DNA from 2 places in the Paenibacillus sp. SORGH_AS_0306 genome. Region 1 is predicted to be linked to the other one. Evidence: a T-box and tRNA genes for the amino acid it is inferred to sense, from the RefSeq annotation. Region 1 holds a T-box; the other holds one or more tRNA genes.

Region 1 (7,054 bases):
CTGCTTGTATTTAAACATAGTACTCGTTGTCCGATTAGCGCTGGCGCTTATAGTGAATTTAAATCGTATTTGGAAAGCAATCCAAGTGAAGATGTCGATTATGGATTGGTCTATGTAGTGGAAAATCGCGATGTATCGAATGCAGTAGCAGAACATTTGCAAGTCAAACATGAATCACCACAAGTGATTTTAGTTAAAAATGGTGAGCCTGTCTGGAACACTTCACACTCGAAGATTACAGTAAGTTCGCTACGTGAAGCGTTATCTTAACATCATAACAATGATTGCAAGTCATACTATTTTAGCGTATCATGAATCTAAATGAAAAACGAAGCAAATTCTTGAAAACATGAAGAAAATTTATTGGTAATGGAGAGAAGGACCGTGACAGTAACCATTTATGATGTAGCACGCGAAGCTGGAGTATCTATGGCTACAGTATCTCGTGTAGTGAATAATAATCCGAACGTAAAACCACAAACACGCAAAAAAGTTTATGAAGCAATAGAACGTCTAGGATATCGTCCTAACGCAGTCGCACGTGGATTGGCAAGTAAGAAAACGACCACTGTAGGCGTTGTTATTCCTGATATTTCAAATTCTATTTTTGCAGAAATTGCCCGCGGTATCGAAGATATTGCGAATATGTATCATTACAATATTATTCTTTGTAATGCAGATAAGAAAAAAGAAAAAGAAATTCGTGTGGTAAACACATTGTTAGAAAAGCAAGTAGATGGTCTATTATTTATGGGCGGAACAGTAACAGAAGATCATTTACAAGCATTTCAATCTTCAGCTGTACCGATCGTATTATGTGCAACTCGTGATGAAAATGGATTGATTCCATCAGTAGATATCGATCATGAAGCAGCAGCTTTTGATGCTGTAAACACATTGATTCGTCATGGACACCGCGAGATTGCAATGATCAGTGGTACATTACAAGATCCTGCAAATGGATACTCCCGTTTTCAAGGATACAAAAAAGCATTAGAAGCAGCCAATATTGAATACAAAGAAGACTGGGTACGTATCGGTAACTATCGTTATGAATCTGGCGTAGAAGCTATGAAATATTTTATCGGTCTCAAAAAACGTCCAACTGCTATTTTTGCAGCAACCGATGAAATGGCTATTGGTGCGATTCACAGTATTCAAGACGAAGGTTTGAAAGTACCGGACGACTTCTCTATTATTTCTGTAGATAATATTCGTCTTGCTTCTATGGTTCGTCCACAGCTTACAACCGTAGCGCAACCGATGTATGATCTGGGTGCTGTAGCTATGCGTCTATTAACGAAATTGATGAAAAAAGAAAACGTTGAAAATACGCGTGTTATTTTGCCACACGAAACGATTCTACGTCTTTCTGTAAATCAATTGAACTAATAGTTCATATCATCAATAACTATGAATATAGATAAAAGCATCTTCTCCTGTAAAGGAAAGATGCTTTTTTTGTTGTGTTTTATAGGTGTAGTAGGCGAGTGTTACGATTGAATTCAAATCAATGTTTATTACTTTTTATCTATAAACAAACAGAAAAAAAACAGCGAATATCGATTATATTCAATCGGTATTCGCTGTTTAGTATATCAGTATTTTTACTTAACTTTATATTGTATTGGCGATGATGGTGGGGATGAACCACTCTCATTGACCGCTACTACATAAAACCAACCATCAATTTTGCGACTGGAATTATATTGGAACTTTGTATCTGGTGTAGATCCGGCTAGATTGTAAGGACCACCACTGGTTTTGCTAAAGTATACTTTGTAATTAGTTGCAGGCTGAGATGGAGCGCCCCACGAGATCACGACTGCACTTTTACCTGCACCTTTAGCGCTAAGTGAAGATGGAGCAGAAGGAGCTACTTTTGCTTTAGCAGGAGCAGCTTCTTCTGTAGTCGTAGCAGGGTCAGTAGCGTTACCTTCAGCTGGTGATGTACCATCTGTTGAAGGTTCTTCAGTTGTTCCATCTGGTAATAAAGTGCCTTCATCTGGCTCTTCTACAGGCACAGGAGCAGCACTGTAATCAACAGTATTACTTGGACTGGATTCATGTCCACCTACATCGACAGCAGTAACATAGAAAGAGAAATTGCCATTAGCAGAGACAAATGAATTGAATTGACTGCTGCCTAATTGTGCTGATTTCTGATATTGATACGATCCATCGCCAGCTGAACGATATAGACGATAACCGACTACATCACCAGAACCTCCAGAGTTAAAGGTAATACGAGCATCACTACCGCTAGTAGATAAGCGTACATTGCTAGGCGGATTAGGTGAGCCACCATCATCTTGCCTTGGATCAATACGTGTTGGAGCATCTGCGCCTGCATCTTCAGGTAGATAACGCCATAGTGCGTATTTAGGGCCTGACATATTAGCTAATGCATGTTGCAGATCTTTGATCAATTCAGAGATCGGCATTTCACGTTTGACTACAGTACGTTGATTCACCATATCATCTGGTGTGCCATCTTGTGGAATATAGTTTACACCATTGTACGTAATGTATTTCGCGTAAGCCACACCGTCATCAAAGTCTTTAGGTACATACTTAGCATTGAAAATATCAGTGACAAGGTTACCAGATTGCCGTGTAGCAGACGTTGGTAATTTACCGCTGAATCCAGAGACTGTTTGCGTTACAATGCCGTCTGGTTTGGTAAATGCGTCTGTTTTGAACAATTCAGGATCACTATCAGTCACTTTGTTCATAATCGTTGCCCATAAAGTACGAGCACGTTTTTTTCCATCTTCGGATAGGGTGTTCACCGGTTCACGATAACCTGCCCATACCCCGAGCGTTACATCTGGCGTAAAGCCCATAAACCAGACATCGGCATAGTTCTGAGTGGAACCCGTTTTACCGACGATTGGTATTTTGCCGTATTTATTAAATAACGTCTGCATCGTTCTACCTGTACCGCGTGAATCTGTAATAACAGTACGGAGCATATCTGTCATAAGATAAGCTGTTTGTTTGGAAAAGACTCGTTGTGGATCAGCTTTGTGTTTGTAGACAATTTTGTTATAAGGATCAACAATTTTATCGATCATATAAGCATCATTGAATATCCCTTGATTCGGAATAGATCCATACGCATTGGTTAATTCTTCGACAGTCACTCCATATTTAAGACCGCCGAGTACTCCGGTTTGTGCAGAGTAATCGGTATCCTGAATCGTCGTAATGCCTAATTTTTTAGCAAATGTCCATGCTTTATCAATACCTACTTTTTGATTAAATAGTTTGAGAGCAGGGACGTTTAACGATTCATCAAGAGCAGTACGGGCAGTTACCAGACCTTGATAACGTCCATTTGCATTCGCAGGGATGTGATATCCTTTGCCCCCGTCTTTCAAAATAATCGGAGCATCATCTACAATACTTGCCGGTTGCACCAGCCCTGCATCAAGCGCAGGCAGATAAGCAGCGATTGGCTTCATTGTAGAACCTGGCTGACGTGTCATCTGAGTAGCATAATTCATTTGTTCTTCTTGGAAGCTACGACCTTCAATCATACCGAGAATAGCGCCAGTTTTGTGATTAATCATCATAGCGGCTGTTTGTTCTTTACCTTTAGTATTGCTATCAGGCGAGAAGTTGCTACTGTCTTCTGCTACTTCATGCATCGTGTTATAGACCGTTTTGTTAATCGTCGTATATACACGATAACCACCAGTCAACAATTTTTGACGAGCATCTTCAAACAATTGATTGCGTTCTTCTGAAGATAAAGTAGACATATCCAAATCTGGATTTTCCATTTTTACAATCGTTTGTGCGCCTTGTCGTTCAATCTCCATCATAAGATAAGGATATTGAGAATACGCTTTGGCAGTTGGTTTAGCCAGTGCACTTTTGAGATCGAAATTAATCGCTTCATTGTATTCACTCGCTGTAATCTTACCTAACTCTTTCATACGTTCAAGAACCAGTTGTTGCCTGCCGACAGCACGTTTAAATCCTTTTTCATTGAATTTACCGTTGCTATCAAAAGCAGAATAAGCTGTTGGTAATTGAGGTAGCCCTGCAATATAAGCGGCTTCAGCAATATTGATTTTACTCAGATCATTTAGAGCAAAAATCCCTTTGGCTGCTGCTTTGATTCCAAAAATATTGTATCCGCTTGAACCTTTACCAAAAGGCATTTTGTTCAAGTAGGCAGTCAAAATTTCGTTTTTGGTCATAAAGCGTTCGATACGAAGAGAAAGCAACATTTCTTTAATTTTGCGATCATCTGTTTTGTCCAAGTTCAAAAATACCCGTCTCGACAATTGCTGTGTAAGCGTACTCCCTCCGGTTTGGACGGATTCATTCAGTACCCGCTGTTTGACAGCGCGCAGCGTACCATTCATATCTACACCTTTATGTTCATAAAAATGATTATCTTCTATGGAAATAATGGCGTCGATGACAGGTTGAGGAATCTGTTCATAAGTCACCAATCGACGATCTTCTTCTGTACGAAGTTGTCCAATCGGGGAACCGTCATTAAAATAAGCAAAGCCGGTCACTGCATTTTCATTGATCTTTTTGACTATTTCTTCACGCGAACGCACAGGTTCGTCTTTTACAATCGAAGAAACGTAGCCCATCAAAATACCTCCACCGAACAGGCAAATAGCAAAACCAGCAATAACTACCCATTTGAACACAGTGAGTAATTTGTGGAATCCAGAGTGCTTGCTAGCGGACTTATTTGTTGGACGCTTGTCCTTCTTTTCAGCCATGTAACTTCCCCCTTTTACCAGCCACTATTATAGCATAAAAATTACGCTATAATCAGTTTCTTCTGAACGATAAAAGTAGGATGGGCACAAAGTCGGATGTGAACAAGCATTGACTTGTTTGCAAAAGGTATGTTATAAAAGTGATACGTTTAAGCAATCTACAATTACATAACACAAAGACGAAGAAAGACACCCAGTAGAAGTGGAGATTACCGTTCTCAGAGAACCGATGGTTGGTGCAAATCGGCAAGCGGACTTCCTTTGAATTACAGGTCTGGAGTCGTTTGATATTAATGAATGTATCTATAATATCAAGCCGGGATGAAGATTCCGTTATATATAATGAAGTGAGAAGCTGACTATATCTTATGATGTTATAAGTATGAGATCAGTCTTCTAATTAGGGTGGTAACGCGAGGCCTGCTCGTCCCTTTATGGGGATGGGTAGGTCTTTTTTGGTGCTCATTTTCAAGCAGGCACTCTAACGGAAGTTATCCGTATAATGATGTGATAGGGAGCGAATAAATAATGAAATGGGAAGAATTAACATCAGCACAACAAGCAGAAGTAGAAAAACAATTAAGTGTAATTGAGCGAGGAACAGCAGAGATTATTCCTGAAGATGCACTGCGTCAAAAAGTTATCAAATCAGTAGCAACAGGTAAACCATTAACGGTCAAATTAGGTCTTGATCCATCTGCACCAGATATTCATATTGGACATACTGTTGTTTTGCAGAAGTTACGTCAATTTCAAGAATTAGGGCATCATGTTCAATTGATTATTGGTGACTTTACCGGAAGAATTGGTGATCCAACAGGTAAATCAGAGACACGTAAGCAATTAACCGAAGAACAAGTTAAGCATAATGCAGAGACATACAAAGAGCAGATCACAAAGATTCTTGATCCTAGCAAAATGAAAGTATACTTTAACTCCGAATGGCTAAGTCCGATGAATTTTGCAGATGTAGTCAATCTAGCTGCCAAAGTTACAGTAGCCCGTATGTTAGAACGGGATGATTTTACAAAGCGCTACCAAGGTGGTCAGCCTATCAGTATTCACGAATTTTTCTACCCATTGATGCAAGGGATGGATTCTGTAGCACTTGAAAGTGATATCGAAATTGGTGGTACAGACCAGAAGTTTAACTTATTGATGGGACGTACACTACAAAAGGAATACGGTAAAGCAACTCAAGTAGCGATCACTTTACCGATTATTGAAGGATTAGATGGCGTTCAGAAAATGAGTAAAAGTCTGGGTAACTACATCGGCATCAACGAAGAGCCGAACGAAATTTTTGGTAAATCCATGAGTGTACCTGATGAATTGATGCTCAAGTACTACGAGTTAACAACAGATATTTCAAATGAAGATCTGGCTAAGCTCAAAGCAGGACTTGCAGATGGTTCTATCCATCCACGTGATGCCAAAATGAATCTAGCTCAAAATTATGTACGTATGTTCCATAATGAAGAAGCAGGAGTGGCTGCAAAAAATCATTTTGTGACTGTATTCCAACAGCGTGCATTACCTGATGATATTCAAGAGGTAGTCATTGATGAAAGTCTTTTGGAAAATGGACAAATCGGTCTTATTAAATTGGTCATGACTTTGGGATTTGCAACATCTACCAGTGAAGCTAGACGTAGTATTCAACAAGGTGCTCTCAAAATTAACGAGCAAAAACATGATGATGTGAATGCAAGTATCGAACTGTCTGATGGAGATATCGTACAAGTAGGTAAACGTAAATTTGCCAAAATCAAAAAAGCTTAATCCAGATTCAATCCAAATTCAATACAAATGCATTTCAACCTTTGGTATTACTTCGGTAATGCTAAAGGTTTTTTTGTGTTCATTATAGGTAACGGGATAAACAGTCACAAAATAGTCAGTTGTTTATCCAATATCTCAAAGTGAAACTATTAATTTTATGTATCAATTTGTCGATATAAGTAGAATGTGGATTTTATTATAGATAAAGAGAGGATAGGTAATTACATTGCGTAGATTCAAGTTTAAAAGTATCCAGGCTCGCACATTATTAACATTACTTCCGATTGTTATTATCGCTCTTGTAGGGATTAGTGTGTTATCGTACCAATTTGCAAAGGAGAAGCTTAATACAGAAATCAATACCAATGCTAATAACACATTAATAGGACTGAATGAGAGCTTAAACAGTCAATTAAAACAAAATTCAATGATTGTATCATCACTTGCAGCAGCTACAGGAGAATTAGGAAATAATCTAGATATTGCCGATTATTTTAAACTGACAGAACGCTGGCAAA
Region 2 (7,054 bases), 740 kb from region 1:
AGGTGGGGGTAGCGGAGAAATTCCAATCGAACCTGGAGATAGCTGGTTCTCCCCGAAATAGCTTTAGGGCTAGCCTCGGAAGGTGAGTCGTGGAGGTAGAGCACTGATTGGATGCGGGGCCCGCAAGGGTTACCAAGTTCAGTCAAACTCCGAATGCCACAGACTTTATTCCGGGAGTCAGACAGTGAGTGCTAAGATCCATTGTCGAAAGGGAAACAGCCCAGACCATCAGCTAAGGTCCCCAAGTGTGTGTTAAGTGGGAAAGGATGTGAAGTTGCACAGACAACCAGGATGTTGGCTTAGAAGCAGCCACCATTGAAAGAGTGCGTAATAGCTCACTGGTCGAGTGACTTTGCGCCGAAAATGTAACGGGGCTAAACACACCACCGAAGCTATGGCTTGATACGTTAGTATCAGGGGTAGGGGAGCGTTGAATGAAGATTGAAGGTGTACCGCAAGGAGCGCTGGACCTCATTCAAGTGAGAATGCCGGTATGAGTAACGAAAAGATCAGTGAGAATCTGATCCGCCGAAAACCCAAGGATTCCTGAGGAAGGCTCGTCCTCTCAGGGTAAGTCGGGACCTAAGGCGAGGCCGAAAGGCGTAGTCGACGGACAACAGGTTGAAATTCCTGTACCACCGAAAGCCGTTATGAGCAATGGGATGACGCAGGAGGATAGTGACGCGGACTGATGGATGTCCGTTCAAGCAGTGAGGCTGGTATGTAGGCAAATCCGCATACCGCAAGGCCAGGCTGTGATGAGGAGCGAAAATTGTAGTAGCGAAGGTCATGATTTCACACTGCCAAGAAAAGTCTCTAGCCAGGAAGCAGGTGCCCGTACCGTAAACCGACACAGGTGGGTGAGAAGAGAATTCTAAGGCGCGCGGAAGAACTCTCGTTAAGGAACTCGGCAAAATGACCCCGTAACTTCGGGAGAAGGGGTGCCCCGGTAGTGTGAATAGCACGAGGGGGCCGCAGTGAAAAGGCCCAAGCGACTGTTTAGCAAAAACACAGGTCTGTGCGAAGCCGCAAGGCGAAGTATACGGGCTGACGCCTGCCCGGTGCTGGAAGGTTAAGGGGAGTGGTTAGCGCAAGCGAAGCTATGAACCGAAGCCCCAGTAAACGGCGGCCGTAACTATAACGGTCCTAAGGTAGCGAAATTCCTTGTCAGGTAAATTCTGACCCGCACGAATGGCGTAACGATTTGGGCGCTGTCTCAACGAGAGATCCGGTGAAATTTTAATACCTGTGAAGATGCAGGTTACCCGCGACAAGACGGAAAGACCCCATGGAGCTTTACTGCAACTTGATATTGAACTGGGGTGCGATTTGTACAGGATAGGTGGGAGCCGTAGACATCGGAGCGCAAGCTTCGGTTGAGGCGCCGTTGGGATACCACCCTGATCGCATTTGAGTTCTAACCTCGTACCGTGATCCGGTACAGGGACCGTGTCAGGTGGGCAGTTTGACTGGGGCGGTCGCCTCCTAAAGTGTAACGGAGGCGCCCTAAGGTTCCCTCAGAATGGTTGGAAATCATTCGAAGAGTGTAAAGGCATAAGGGAGCTTGACTGCGAGACAGACACGTCGAGCAGGGACGAAAGTCGGGCTTAGTGATCCGGTGGTACCGCATGGAAGGGCCATCGCTCAACGGATAAAAGCTACCCTGGGGATAACAGGCTTATCTCCCCCAAGAGTCCACATCGACGGGGAGGTTTGGCACCTCGATGTCGGCTCATCGCATCCTGGGGCTGAAGTAGGTCCCAAGGGTTGGGCTGTTCGCCCATTAAAGCGGTACGCGAGCTGGGTTCAGAACGTCGTGAGACAGTTCGGTCCCTATCTGTCGTGGGCGTAGGAAATTTGAGAGGAGCTGTCCTTAGTACGAGAGGACCGGGATGGACGCACCGCTGGTGTACCAGTTGTTCCGCCAGGAGCATCGCTGGGTAGCTACGTGCGGAAGGGATAAGCGCTGAAAGCATCTAAGCGTGAAGCCCCCCTCAAGATGAGATTTCCCAGTATGTAAGACCCCTTGTAGACGACGAGGTCAATAGGTTGGGGGTGGAAGTGCCGCAAGGCATGGAGCTGACCAATACTAATCGGTCGAGGGCTTATCCAAATAAAGCTAACACGCGATGTTTTCGTTTTCGGATTCAGTTTTCAGGGAGCAACACACCTGCACGTTTGGTAATGATGGCGGAGGGGTTCCACACGTACCCATCCCGAACACGACCGTTAAGCCCTCCAGCGCCGATGGTACTTGGACCGCAGGGTCCTGGGAGAGTAGGACGTTGCCAAGCGAAGCAAGACGATTGACCGTTTCGAGGAGAGATCCGGCGAAACGGTGACTATTCCCTGATAGCTCAGTTGGTAGAGCACTCGACTGTTAATCGAGTTGTCACAGGTTCGAGTCCTGTTCGGGGAGCCATATGGAGAGGTGTCCGAGTTGGCCGAAGGAGCACGATTGGAAATCGTGTAGGCGTCACAAGCGTCTCGAGGGTTCGAATCCCTCTCTCTCCGCCACAAGTAAGGCCCGTTGGTCAAGTGGTTAAGACACCTCCCTTTCACGGAGGTAACAGGGGTTCGAGTCCCCTACGGGTCATATCTTTTCTTTCATTACATTGTTAAGTTTAGTAACATTGCTTATAAAAATAACTTGACAATGCTAATCAAAAAATGATATAATATGTTTTGTGTCACAATGGAGGTTTAGCTCAGCTGGGAGAGCATCTGCCTTACAAGCAGAGGGTCGGCGGTTCGATCCCGTCAACCTCCACCATAGAATACTATAGTAAGAAAAATGACGCGGGGTGGAGCAGTCCGGTAGCTCGTCGGGCTCATAACCCGAAGGTCACAGGTTCAAATCCTGTCCCCGCAATTAATCTGGAACCGTGGTGTAGGGGTTAACATGCCTGCCTGTCACGCAGGAGATCGCGGGTTCAAATCCCGTCGGTTCCGCCATTAATTGCTTTATAAAAGTATCAACTCACTACATTAATAGATGGTTATCATCGTGATTGAGTAGAAGAGTCGACACACAGCAATACATTAGACTACGGCTCGGTAGCTCAGTCGGTAGAGCAGAGGACTGAAAATCCTCGTGTCGGCGGTTCGATTCCGTCCCGAGCCACCATTTAGCTTAATGTATAACACTTGCCGGTGTAGCTCAGTTGGTAGAGCAACTGACTTGTAATCAGTAGGTCGGGGGTTCAAATCCTCTCGCCGGCACCATCTTTTTTTTATTTATTGTGGAGGCTTAGCGAAGTGGCCAAACGCAGCAGACTGTAAATCTGTTCTCTCCGAGTTCGGTGGTTCGAATCCATCAGCCTCCACCAGTTTTGAAGGGGCATAGTTTAAAGGTAGAACAACGGTCTCCAAAACCGTTAGTGTGGGTTCAATTCCTGCTGCCCCTGCCAATATAACATTAATGATTTATTTTATAGCATGGCGATCGTGGCGAAGGGGTTAACGCACCGGACTGTGACTCCGGCATTCGTGGGTTCAAGTCCCATCGGTCGCCCTTTTTATTGGGGATTAGCCAAGCGGTAAGGCAACGGACTTTGACTCCGTCATGCATAGGTTCAAATCCTATATCCCCAGCCATTATTTACTTTTACTTAAATGATATGTAAGCGGACGTGGCTCAGCGGTAGAGCATCGCCTTGCCAAGGCGAGGGTCGTGGGTTCGATTCCCATCGTCCGCTCCAAATTTTACAATATAATATGGCGCCATAGCCAAGTGGTAAGGCACAGCTCTGCAAAAGCTCTATCCCCAGTTCGAATCTGGGTGGCGCCTCCAGTTATTTTTTAAATTCTTGCGCCCTTAGCTCAGCTGGATAGAGCGTTTGACTACGAATCAAAAGGCCAGGAGTTCGAATCTCTTAGGGCGCGCCATTTTAGCTCTTATGTTTTAAATGGAAGTACCAAAAAAATAGCATTATTTTTACTTAGCCGGTGTGGCGGAATTGGCAGACGCGCGCGACTCAAAATCGTGAGGGAAACCGTGGGGGTTCGAGTCCCTTCACCGGCATACACATGAAAAGCACTAGATCATTTGATCTGGTGCTTTTTTTATTTGCTTTTTTAGAATCACACAGCATACTTGTTCAGTATGTAGTATGTAGTATGTAGTATGTAGTATGTAGTATGTAGTATGTAGTATGTAGTATGTAGTATGTAGTATGTAGTATGTAGTATGTAGTATGTAGTATGTAGTATGTAGTATGTAGTATGTAGTATGTAGTATGTAGTATGTAGTATGTAGTATGTAGTATGTAGTATGTAGTATGTAGTATGTAGTATGTACTTAAATTGAATATATGTATAAGTTAATCTGATAATGCACAAGGGCTCCCCGTCTAAGGTCTAGGATAAAAAACCACCTGTAGTCCATTTTGCAGAATACAATTCTACTTTACAATGTGTATATAAGGCAAAGACAAAATTTGCTACAACCAGATAGGAAAGTGAAAAGGTACTTGCTTTACAATCTTAAAGTATTGTTATCTGGCTAAAGATCAACATCTAAGAAGCGTATACCGAAAATGATGAATACCAATAACGAGGTAAAGGAGGTGGAACATTTGCGCATAAATCGTAAAAGTATAGCTGCTTTTGCATTAATTTTCATCGGTGTGTTGATGGTTTTTGGCAAATTTTTACCCGAAGTACATAGTCTACTCAGTTATCTGATAGGACTATTATTCCCAGTCGCATTACTTGTACTTGGATATTATGCTTTACAAAGCGGACATCGATTTTTGGGAATTGCATTATCCGTTATAGGTGCATGTATCCTATTTGCTAAATTGTCTTGGATTATCGGGCCTGCTATTGGAATCGCATTAATATGGTGGGGTTATTCATTACTAAAAAATCGTCATCATCAACAAGAACAGAATAGAATGTTCTAAACAGATCATATTCTTTATGTAAATCACTTCTTATTGTTGATGTACAGGCTGTGAATGGGTAACATTCTAATAAAGCGATTTATATTGTACGATATAAAGATAATAAGATGTTATTACGAAATATTGTAAGTTATTTTTGAAAAAAGTAGTAAAATATTAGTAATAGTTGATTTCATCTGTTATTCATACTTGTTCGATATGATGCAATACGATATAGATGAATATCAAAAAAGATCACTTGTGATCAAGCAAGGGAGGGAGCAATTATTCATGAACGTTTTTAAACGTGTACGTGATATTACAGTGGCTACTTTAAATGAAAGATTAGAACAGAGTCAAGATCCTGTGAGAATGATTGATCAATTTCTTTTAGATACACGACGTGCTATTACAGAAGCTGAACAATTGCAACATCATGTGACTCAACATACACGTCAGTTAAAACAACATGTAGATCAGGCATCTGCGATGCGTCAAAAGCGCGAAGAACAAGCGATGTTAGCTCTACAGGCTGAAGAAGAAGATTTGGCTCGTATGGCTTTGCAAGAAAAAGTGATGTATGAAGAAAAAGAAAATCAGTATTCTGAATTGTTGGATCAAAATACAGAAGCTTTGCGAGAAGTACAGGCTCAATTAAATACATTAAAATCAGAGTACCAAGCAGTCTATAGCAAACGTGAGTATTATTATGCTCGTATGGAGACTCTTCGTTTGCAACAACAGATGAATCGTCGTTTTGGTAATGCGGTACAAAGCACACCACAAGCATTTGGACGATTAGAAGATCGCATTTCCGATTGGGAGATTGAAGCCAAAGCATTACGGGATTTGCGAAATGGTGATTCTTATTCTTCTGTTTCAGGCACAACGAATGGTGTGTCGTTAGATGAGGAATTGGAACGGTTAAGACGTAAGCTTGATGCAGATCGTAAGGAGGAGTAATATGCGTCCGAAGTTATATCGTTCAAATCATGATCGGATTTTGACGGGACTTAGTGGCGGTCTAGCTGAATATTTTCAGATTAATCCTACGTTGTTGCGGGTTCTGTTAATATTAAGTATTCCTTTTACTGGAACAACGACAGTGTTGATCTATATTATTGCTGCACTGATTGTACCTAAACAACCGCCAGTATATCGTCCTTTTGAACAAAGTCCTTTTCATGAAGAATATCAAGAAGATCGTTATGGTCCGCGTCAAAGTTATGGCGGATACTGGGGTACTTCACAAAATGCGTATGAACCTAATACGTATGATGCTCCACACAAAAGCAATTCTCGTTATTTTGGGAAAAATCGCCCTCCACAACAAGCTCCAGATCAGACATCCAAATCAAATGGTGATCTTGATTCGATGATGGAAGGTATTGAAAATAAAGCTTTACGTAAAGAAGTAGAACAATTAAGAAAAAAAGTCGCTCAATATGAGAAGGGAGATTTATAATATGGGAGTTTTTAAAAGATTGAAAGATATGACTAAGGCATCGGTGAATGATTTACTAGATAAGGTAGAAGATCCAATTGTAATGTTAAATCAATATCTGCGTGATATGGAAGCAGAAATTCATCAAGCAGAGGTTACTGTAGCTAAACAAATGGCAAATGAACGTCGTATGAAACAACGTTTTGACGAAGCTGCACGTGTAGGTATGCAACGTGAAAGCCAAGCAACCGCTGCACTTAAAAATGGTCAAGAAGAAGTGGCACGTAAACTGCTAGAAGAAAAGTTGTATTTTGATCAAAAATTCACTGAGTATTCTGAAATGCACAGCCAAGCTAAAGAGCAAGTGACAGATATGATGAACCAATTGCATGAAATGAAAGACGAATTCTACAAAATGCGTAACAAACGTAATGAATTGGTTTCTCGTGCTCAAATGGCAAAAGCGAAAAAACAAATGGCTCAAGTAAGTTCTGTAAATTCAATTGATAAAGGCGGCGCTTCGCTTGGATTTAACCGCATGGAAGAAAAAATCATGCAAATGGAAGCAGAAGCAGATGTAATGCGTGCTCCTTACCGTTCTGGTTATGGATCAAGCCCGTATGTGAGTGCAGAAGATGCAGAAAAACAACTTAGAGTGGATGAGCAATTGAATTTGCTGAAAAGTAAATTAGCACCTAAAACTATTGAATCTAATCCATCTGAA

The links. A T-box is a leader RNA that pairs with one kind of tRNA and senses whether it is charged. The one in region 1 lies ahead of tyrS (tyrosine--tRNA ligase), so its partner is inferred to be a tRNA-Tyr.
Region 2: it has a tRNA-Tyr gene. The T-box ahead of tyrS (tyrosine--tRNA ligase) is inferred to sense a tRNA for this amino acid. The anticodon was not compared.

What each region holds. Positions count from the first base shown of each region.
Region 1 covers NZ_JAUTBP010000001.1:2,789,576-2,796,629, reverse strand. Annotated here, with positions in the region: gene ytxJ (bacillithiol system redox-active protein YtxJ) at 1-270, shown strand, start outside; gene ccpA (catabolite control protein A) at 385-1,392, shown strand; gene QE450_RS12110 (penicillin-binding protein 1A) at 1,608-4,754, opposite strand; T-box leader at 4,928-5,189, shown strand; gene tyrS (tyrosine--tRNA ligase) at 5,283-6,536, shown strand; gene QE450_RS12100 (methyl-accepting chemotaxis protein) at 6,763-7,054, shown strand, end outside.
Region 2 covers NZ_JAUTBP010000001.1:3,528,372-3,535,425, reverse strand. Annotated here, with positions in the region: rRNA gene QE450_RS15490 (23S ribosomal RNA) at 1-2,113, shown strand, start outside; rRNA gene rrf (5S ribosomal RNA) at 2,178-2,294, shown strand; tRNA gene QE450_RS15480 (tRNA-Asn) at 2,347-2,422, shown strand; tRNA gene QE450_RS15475 (tRNA-Ser) at 2,426-2,517, shown strand; tRNA gene QE450_RS15470 (tRNA-Glu) at 2,525-2,596, shown strand; tRNA gene QE450_RS15465 (tRNA-Val) at 2,698-2,773, shown strand; tRNA gene QE450_RS15460 (tRNA-Met) at 2,799-2,872, shown strand; tRNA gene QE450_RS15455 (tRNA-Asp) at 2,880-2,955, shown strand; tRNA gene QE450_RS15450 (tRNA-Phe) at 3,052-3,127, shown strand; tRNA gene QE450_RS15445 (tRNA-Thr) at 3,150-3,225, shown strand; tRNA gene QE450_RS15440 (tRNA-Tyr) at 3,245-3,329, shown strand; tRNA gene QE450_RS15435 (tRNA-Trp) at 3,337-3,410, shown strand; tRNA gene QE450_RS15430 (tRNA-His) at 3,442-3,514, shown strand; tRNA gene QE450_RS15425 (tRNA-Gln) at 3,523-3,597, shown strand; tRNA gene QE450_RS15420 (tRNA-Gly) at 3,627-3,701, shown strand; tRNA gene QE450_RS15415 (tRNA-Cys) at 3,720-3,793, shown strand; tRNA gene QE450_RS15410 (tRNA-Arg) at 3,812-3,888, shown strand; tRNA gene QE450_RS15405 (tRNA-Leu) at 3,945-4,024, shown strand; gene QE450_RS15400 (hypothetical protein) at 4,578-4,907, shown strand; gene QE450_RS15395 (PspA/IM30 family protein) at 5,178-5,849, shown strand; gene QE450_RS15390 (PspC domain-containing protein) at 5,851-6,351, shown strand; gene QE450_RS15385 (PspA/IM30 family protein) at 6,353-7,054, shown strand, end outside.